DNA from 2 places in the Modicisalibacter sp. MOD 31.J genome. Region 2 is predicted to be linked to the other one. Evidence: riboswitches for the same ligand, from Rfam matches in the RefSeq annotation. Region 2 holds a riboswitch; the other holds the start of a gene.

Region 1 (4,413 bases), on a different contig from region 2:
CGTTTCCTTAGCCGAGGCGATAGCCTCCCGGCGTGCTGGCCACCCGCGCCTTGAAGACGCGCTGGAAGTGGCCCTGGTCGGCGAAGCCGAGTTCCTGGGCAAGATCGGCGAGTGCGGCGCCCTGTTGCAGGCGTTGCCTGGCTCGCTGGATACGCTGATCCAGCAGCCAGGCATGCGGGGTCAGCCCCGTCTCGTGCCGGAACAGGCGAATCAACTGATAGCGGCTCATGGCGTGCTTGCGGGCCAGGGCCGTGAGCCCGGGTGGGTGCGCCAGGGATTGCAGTAGATGGTCCTGGATGGCCTGCAGGCGCGTCGCCGCGGGCCGTTTCAGAAGCAGGGCGGCCCCGCCGCGCCAGTGACGCGCGACCAGGAAGTCGATCAGCCCCGCTTGCTTGGTCCTGACGGACGCGCCGGAGAACAGCAGGTCGTTGAGCCGGCAGAACGCCCGGTAGGCCGTCGGCGACTCGCCGACGAAGGCCGTCGTGTCGATATCCGCGTTGTCGTCGCCCAGGACATGGGCGACCCAGGCGCGATCGAGATAGAGCATCTGATAGCTCCAGCCGCGGCCGGGCAGGGGATTGCAGGCGTGGACCGCATGGGCCGGAATGCTGACCAGGCTGCCGGGCGTCAGAGTGGCGTGCTGGTCGGCGCACTGGAAAAGGCTCTGGCCCTGATCGACGACGCCGATGGAAAGCGTGGGATGGCTGTGGGCGCGATAGCAGGCACGGCTATGGCTGGCGCGGCGGCTTTCGACGAAGGGCAGGGCGGCATCCCGCCAGAATTGGCTCATGCGGAATCCTCGGCGACTCGATGCGAACCATGGTGCCGAAAATCGCCGTCGCGCGCGAGCCTCGTCAGGCCGAGCGCGCGCTTGAGCCGCGTCGTGACTACCGGTCTATTGAAGACACGCGGTGATCCGGCAACGTTCGAGCAACTGGCTCATCGGTTCCAGCTGGCTCTCGTGCAGGATCAACTGCGTCGCTGCCGTGGCCGCTTCGTCGGTGGGCAGGACGATGGCGAACTCGCCCTCCTCGAGATGGAACTCGTGGATCTCGCATTCACCCTCGGGGGTCTGGCACAGGATCGAGCGATAGCTGTCGTCCTCGCCGTAGGTGAGACGGTTGTAGACCTTGAAGAAGGTATAGAGATAGAGGCCCTGTTCGAAGGTCGGCCAGCGGGCCGGGTTGCGCCGGGTCTCTTCGTCGATGGGCTGGCCGGTGTCCTCGGCGCGGCGGATGGCGTCGTCGAGCTGGCCCTGCAGCAGCGAGCCGGCATCGCAGGGCGCGGGTTCGATGGCGTCCCGTGCGCTTTCATAGACGGCCGATACCTGGCGGATGTCGTCGATGTCGTGAATCAGGTGGTCGCTGTGGGCGAGGCTGGCCGGGTCGAAATTGCCGTTTTCCCAGCCATGAATCACGCGCAGGGTGAGCGTGTCCTGGTTCAGCGCCCGGTCGAGCAGGGCATGCAGGGCCAGGCTCAGATGCTCCCAGCGTTCGGGCGTCTCATTGACGAAGGCCTGATAGGGGTCGTCGAGGATCCGATGCAGGCGTCCCGGGACATGCTCCTTGGCTTCATTGTATTTCATCATGGCTCGTTCTCGATGACTGCTCGTTGCCTGGCATTTTGATAGGGTAGCGTGCCGGTTCGACGCCGATACACTGCTCGAGTGCCGCGCATCGACGAGAGATGAGCGGATAACACGAGTTATCGACATTCGCGCGCGAATCTTTAACGAAATTCCACATTCATTGTCGCCAGGGGAGTCCTGCGAGAGCGGGCTGAGAGTGCGGTCACGACACACCGCTGACCCTGGAACCTGATCCGGTTCATGCCGGCGGAGGAAGTGCGACATGCTTTATGCGACCCTGGCCGCGCTGGGCGCGGCGCTGGTGCTGTTCGCGATTCTCGGGCTGCGCGGCGGCCGCGGCGATCTGCGACTCGATGACTACATGACCGCGCGGAACTCGCAGTCCGCCACCACCCTGGGGCTGTCGTTCCTGGCCTCGGGCATGGGGGCCTGGATCCTGTTCGCGCCCCCGGAGGTCGGTGCCTTCGTCGGCCCGCTGGCGCTCGCCGGTTATGCCGTGGGCTCGGCGCTGCCGTTCGTGGTGCTGGCGCTGTGCGGGCCGGCGATTCGGCGCCGCCTGCCGGCGGGTCGCAGCATCGGCGAGTTCGCCGCCGTGCGTTTCGGCGATGGTGTGCGGCGCTACGTGGCGCTGATCTCGGTTCTCTACATGGCGTGTTTCCTGGCCGCCGAACTGAGCGCGATCGGCGGTATCACCGCGCTGCTCTCGCCGCTGTCGGGTGGCGTGGTGATCGTCGCCGTGGCGGTGACCACGCTGGCCTACACCGCCTGGGGCGGATTGCGGGCGAGCCTGGCCACCGACCGCTGGCAGGCGTTGCTGTTGAGCGTGCTGCTGGTGGTGGTCGGCAGCGCGGTGCTGGTCGACATGCCGGCGTTGCCTACGAACGCCGCGTTGCCGTCGGTGCCGGCCGGCGAGGCCTGGGGCGTGGCGGTGACGCTGGTGATCGCGGTCACCACGGCGAATCTCTTCCATCAGGGCTACTGGCAGCGGGTCTGGGCGGCTCGTGACGTCGGGTCGCTGGGGCGCGGTGCGCTGCTGGGCGGCATCACCACCGTCGTAGTGGTGGCGGTGATCGGCGGGCTGGGCATCCTGGCGGCGATGAGCGGGGCGAGCCTGGGCACGCCGCCGATGCCGTTCTTTGCCCTGCTGGCCCCCGGTTGGGTATCACTGCTCGCCCTGGTGCTGGCGGTGACGCTGGTGGCGTCGAGCGTCGATACCCTGCAGAACGGCATCGCCTCGCTGCTGGTCGGCGAAAGCGAGCGCGAGACGCGGAGTGGCCTGTCGCTGCGGGGCGCGCGCTGGATCACCGTGGCGCTGATGGTGCCGGCGGTGCTGGTGGCGCTGCAGGGTTACTCGGTGCTGCGACTGTTTCTGATCGCCGACCTGCTGTGTGCCACGGCGGTGGTGCCGGTGATGCTGGGCTTGTGGTCGCGGATGAGCACACAAGCCGCCGTGGCCGGGGCGCTGGCCGGCCTGGCGGGAGCGATCCTGCCGGGCTGGATCCTCCGCGGCAGCCTGGGCGATGCCTTGCTGGCTGCGAGCTTTCCCGGCGGCGCGCCGACCCTGGCGCCCTTCGTCGGGGCCCTGGCGGCGTCGGCGCTGGTGGCGCTGCTGGTCGCCGCGCTTCGCCCGCGTCGGGCCTGGCAAGTGGAGTGAGCCGCTTGAGGTGGGCGTGGCGTTTGCGTGGCACCCGGCGGGCTTTCAGACTGGACGCACTATATGCTGACACCACAACGAACAGCCCCGAAGGAGATCCCATGAGCGATCAGCACAACCCGGACAAGCGCCGTCGCCATTCCGCGCCGGTGGTGGACGGCCCCGGCAAGGCCGCCAGTCGTGCCATGCTGCGGGCGGTGGGCTTTTCCGACGAGGACTTCACCCGGCCGCAGGTGGGCGTCGCCTCGACCTGGAGCCAGGTGACACCCTGCAACAGCCATATCGGCGGGCTCGCCGACGAGGCGCGCGCCGGGGCCGACGCGGCGGGCGGCAAGGGCGTGATCTTCAATACCATCACCATCTCGGACGGCATCGCCAACGGCACCGAGGGCATGAAGTACTCGCTGGTCTCGCGCGAGATCATCGCCGACTCGATCGAGGCGGTGGCGGGCTGCGAGGGCTTCGACGGCGTGGTGGCGATCGGCGGCTGCGACAAGAACATGCCGGGCTGCATGATCGGCCTGGCACGCCTCGACCGGCCCGGGGTGTTCGTCTACGGCGGCACCATCCTGCCGGGCGAGAATCATACCGACATCGTCTCGGTGTTCGAGGCGATGGGCGCGCACTCCCGCGGCGACATCGATCGCATCGAACTCAAGCAGATCGAGGAAACGGCGATCCCCGGGCCGGGCTCCTGTGGCGGCATGTACACCGCCAACACCATGGCCTCGGCGATCGAGGCGCTGGGCATGAGCCTGCCTGGCAGTTCGGCGCAGAACGCCGTGTCGCAGACCAAGCGCGACGACAGCCGCGCCGCCGGCGCCGCGGTGCTCGAGCTCCTCGAGCGTGACATCCGCCCCCGCGACATCATGACCTTCGAGGCGTTCGAGAACGCCATCACCGTGGTCATCGCCCTGGGCGGTTCGACCAACGCGGTGCTGCACCTGATCGCCATGGCCAGCGCGATCGGCGTCGAGGTATCGCTGGAGGATTTCACGCGCATCGGCAAGCGCGTCCCGGTACTCGCCGACCTGCGCCCGAGCGGCCACTACATGATGAGCGAACTGGTGGCGATCGGCGGCATCCAGCCGCTGATGAAGACGCTGCTCGATGCCGGCCTGCTGCACGGCGACTGCCTGACCGTGACCGGGCGTACGCTGGCCGAGAATCT
Region 2 (4,413 bases):
ATGCCGCCATGAATGACAGACAGGTCTGATTGACATCGAAACTGGGAACACCCGAGTGACCGAGACCAAGACGGTTCTGCACCAGTACCGCCGTCGAGGGGATCGGCTGTTCCATCACCCCGCATGCACCGATGATCACGTCTGGTCGATCATCCCCCCAGCCCGCGCCATCCAACGCCGCCCGTGCCGCCTCGGCGGCCATCATCGACGTCGTTTCCTCCTCGCCCGCCACATGCCGCGCGGCAATGCCAAACTGGCGTTCTGTCGAACCGGGGTCGAGACCGTAACGCGCGTCAAGCTGGCGCGATGACATCACACAACGAGGTCGATAAGCGCCCCACCCGACAATCGAGAAATTACTGATCAATTATCCATTCTCGTCACCAATTGAAGCATCGAAGCATATTACAAAGTACCGTCAAGTTAAACGAACGTTCAGAACTTCACGGATTCCATGAAGCATGGCTATTATTTGGCTTCTTGAAGCGCGATAATTACACCGGGCCCTTGTCACAAGAACCGATAGAGCAATGAACCGTTAAACCTTAATCAAACGGTCAGCGGTTCACGAAGTTCGAAACCACGTCAAACACCTTGTGTTTTTATATTATTATCGACCTGCCCACGGCCGGCCCCTCTCTCGTCTCATGGCATGACTCCACAACACACGCCACACGACGAGCGCCGGCACTCGAGACCGGCCGTGCCGCACGCACAACGCGGCCTGCGCCGTCGCTTCGCTCCCGTCGTCTTTGTCTCATTGTTTCTGCCCTGCCCCGACGTCACGCCGCGGCGCCCGCTTGAAGAGGATCAGCCACAGCGCCAGGGCGATCAGCGCGCCGCCGATGCCGTGCGCCGGCGTCACCCGCTCGTCGAGGAACAGCGCGCCCCACAGCACGCCGAACGCCGGTACCAGCATGGTCACGGTCAGGGGTTTGACCGGCCCCAAGTCCTGCAGCAGGCGAAAGTAGAGCAGATAGGCCAGCGCCGTGCAGGCCAGCCCCAGTACCAGCATTGCCGCCCAGATGTCGGGCTGCGCCCAGGCCCCAAGCGACGGCCGGGTCGCGGTCTCGAGCAGCATCAGGGGCGCCAGCGCCAGGCTGGCGCCGAGCTGGGAGCCCAGCGCCAGCAGACGCGAATCCAGCCCGCCGCGCTCGGCGATGTAGCGCCTGACCAGAAAGCCCGAGAGGCCGTAACAGCTGGCTGCCACCAGGCAGGCCAGCGCGCCGCCCAGCAGTTGCCAGCTCACCGGCACCGGGCCGGCCTGGACCAGCACGCCGACACCCACCACGCCCAGGGACACACCGAGCAGCCGCTCGCGGGTCATCGCCTCGGCGAAGAAGGCCGCGCCGAGCAGCACGCCCATCAACGGCGTGGTGGCGTTGAACATCGCCGAATAGCCGGCCGGCAGCACCTGGGCGGCGAGACAGAACATCGCGAAAGGAATACCGGAATTGATCACGCCGATCAGCAGCGCGGCCCTTGCCCGGCCCTGAAAGCGCCACGGCACGCACCAAAGGGCAAGGATCGCCAGCAACCCCAGCGCACCGAGAAACACCCGCAGAAAGGCGGTGGAAAACGCGCCCAGAGCCGGGGCGGCGATGCGCATGAACAGAAAGCTCGCGCCCCACAGGGCGGAAAGCAGCAACAGGCGTAGCGAGGCATCCAGCGGCATGGCGGGCTCCCGGCATGATGATCGGATCGACGCCCATCGTACCGCAACGCCAAATCGCGACCGGCCACTTTCGGCCGGCGAAGCCTGCCCCCGGCCGCTTGACCCCTTCCCGACCCTGGCCCAGACTGCTCTCTGCCTGCGCGCCTTGCGCGCGCGACGCTTGACGGGGTGCCGGTGGAACCGGCTGAGATCACCCTATGCCCACGGGCATCACGGTGGATCCCGATGAACCTGATCCGGCTAGTACCGGCGTAGGGATCAAGCGAAGGATCCGCCTGCCCGTCCCTTCCAGGCCCCTTCCCGCCTACGCTGTGCGCCGCCCAGACCGTGTGGAGCACAACCATGACCCGAACGACCCTGACCGACAACGCCCTGGCCGAAACCGCGCGCGTCGATGCCGCCGCCGTGGCCCCACTGCCCGGTTCACGCAAGGTCTTCGTGGAGGGCTCGCGGCCCGATATCCGTGTCCCCTTTCGCGAGATCACGCTGTCCCCGACCCGCACGTCCGGTGCCGATGAGGAAAATCCACCGCTGCTGGTCTACGACACCTCCGGCCCCTACACCGACCCGGAGGCCGCCATCGACCTGCGCCGCGGCCTGCCCGAGCTGCGCCGCGCCTGGATCGAGGCCCGCGACGATACCGAGTTCCTCGACGGCCCGACCTCCGAGTACGGCCGCCGCCGCGCCAACGACCCGCGGCTCGCCCCGCTGCGTTTCGAGCTGACCCGCGCGCCAAGGCGGGCGAAGGGAGGCCGCAACGTCACCCAGTTGCACTACGCCCGCCAGGGCATCGTCACGCCCGAGATGGAGTTCATCGCCATTCGCGAGAACCAGCGTCGTCAGGCGCTGGGCAGCGAGGAGGTCGAGCGGATTCTCGGCCACCAGCACCCGGGGGAGAATTTCGGCGCCCGCCTGCCGGAAGAGATCACCCCCGAGTTCGTGCGCGACGAGGTGGCCGCCGGTCGGGCGATCATCCCCTGCAACATCAATCACCCGGAATCCGAGCCGATGATCATCGGCCGCAACTTCCTGGTGAAGATCAACGGCAACCTGGGCAACTCGGCAGTGACCTCCTCCATCGAGGACGAGGTCGACAAGATGACCTGGGGCATCCGCTGGGGCGCCGACACCATCATGGATCTCTCCACCGGGCAGAACATCCACGAGACCCGCGAGTGGATCGTGCGCAACTCGCCGGTGCCGATCGGCACCGTGCCGATTTACCAGGCCCTGGAAAAGGTCGGCGGCGTGGCCGAGAACCTGACCTGGGAGATCTTCCGCGACACCCTGATCGAGCAGGCCGAACAGGGCGTGGACTACTTCACCATCCACGCCGGCGTGCTGCTGCGCTACGTGCCGCTCACGGCCAGGCGCACCACCGGCATCGTCTCCCGCGGCGGCTCGATCATGGCCAAGTGGTGTCTCTACCACCACCAGGAGAGCTTTCTCTATACCCATTTCGAGGAAATCTGCGAGATCTGCCAGCGCTACGACGTGGCCTTCTCGCTGGGTGATGGCCTGCGCCCCGGCTCGGTGGCCGACGCCAACGACGCCGCCCAGTTCGCCGAACTCGAGACCCTGGGCGAGCTGACCCGCATCGCCTGGCGCCATGACGTCCAGGTGATGATCGAGGGCCCCGGCCACGTGCCCATGCACCTGATCAAGGAGAACATGGACAAGCAGCTCGAAGCCTGCGACGAGGCGCCCTTCTACACCCTGGGGCCGCTGACCACCGACATCGCCCCGGGCTACGATCACATCACCTCGGGCATCGGCGCGGCGATGATCGGCTGGTACGGCTGCGCCATGCTCTGCTACGTCACGCCCAAGGAGCATCTGGGCCTGCCCAACAAGGACGACGTCAAGACCGGCATCATCACCTACAAGATCGCCGCCCACGCCGCCGATCTGGCCAAGGGCCACCCGGCGGCCCAGCGTCGCGACAACGCGCTGTCCAAGGCGCGCTTCGAGTTCCGCTGGGAGGATCAGTTCAACCTGGGGCTGGACCCGGACACCGCCCGCGCCTACCACGACGAGACCCTGCCCAAGGACTCCGCCAAGGTGGCCCACTTCTGCTCGATGTGCGGGCCCAAGTTCTGCTCGATGAAGATCAGCCAGGAGGTCCGCGACTACGCCAGGGACAAGGGCCTCGAGGGCGATCGCGAGGCGATCGAACGCGGCATGGCCGAACAGGCCGAGAAGTTCCGCGACCAGGGCGCCGAGCTGTACAGGGAGGTGTAAGAAGGCGCGTGACATGGCTGTCTCATGGCGACGCCTAGGACAGCGGCTAAAGGGAATCGGAAACAGGCCCGAAGAGGGGTCCGACGCCAAGACCGAAAAGAGATCCCTTTCATTTCGGCATTCCCGCCATCCATGGCGGTCAGACAGCGTCGGTAGCCTCCAGGGAAGGACTCATGGCGCCCCGGAGGGCCGGCCCCGCTCGCAGGCCTGTCGACGATTCGCTCCGCGGGCCAAGCCATTGGCGCAAACGTCCATACACCCGGCAGGGCTCTTCACGCCCCCACCGGCGAGCCACTCGCCGGTGCTTCCCGCTGGGATAGCTGCGATGCTTCTGCGCCGGAACGGGCCCGCAGCAGCCGCAACGCATTGAGCGTGACCAGCACGGTTGCCCCGGTATCGGCGAGGATCGCCAGCCACAGCCCGGTGATCCCCAGCACGGTGGTGATCAGGAAGACTCCCTTGAGGCCCAGGGCGATGACGATGTTCTGGCGGATGTT

What was found. Region 2 has a riboswitch for thiamine pyrophosphate ahead of thiC (phosphomethylpyrimidine synthase ThiC). Riboswitches for the same ligand answer to the same signal wherever they lie in the genome.
Region 1: it holds a riboswitch for thiamine pyrophosphate, as region 2 does, so the genes downstream of both, KGR00_RS21240 (sodium:solute symporter) here and thiC (phosphomethylpyrimidine synthase ThiC) in region 2, are expected to answer to the same signal.

Annotation. Positions count from the first base shown of each region.
Region 1 covers NZ_JAGXFF010000006.1:306,877-311,289, forward strand. Annotated here, with positions in the region: gene KGR00_RS21230 (AraC family transcriptional regulator) at 8-790, opposite strand; gene KGR00_RS21235 (hypothetical protein) at 896-1,588, opposite strand; TPP riboswitch at 1,747-1,861, shown strand; gene KGR00_RS21240 (sodium:solute symporter) at 1,851-3,242, shown strand; gene ilvD (dihydroxy-acid dehydratase) at 3,344-4,413, shown strand, end outside.
Region 2 covers NZ_JAGXFF010000001.1:645,673-650,085, reverse strand. Annotated here, with positions in the region: gene KGR00_RS02910 (3-oxoacyl-[acyl-carrier-protein] synthase III C-terminal domain-containing protein) at 1-313, opposite strand, end outside; gene KGR00_RS02905 (DMT family transporter) at 758-1,675, opposite strand; TPP riboswitch at 1,830-1,950, shown strand; gene thiC (phosphomethylpyrimidine synthase ThiC) at 2,018-3,916, shown strand; gene KGR00_RS02895 (heavy metal translocating P-type ATPase) at 4,189-4,413, opposite strand, start outside.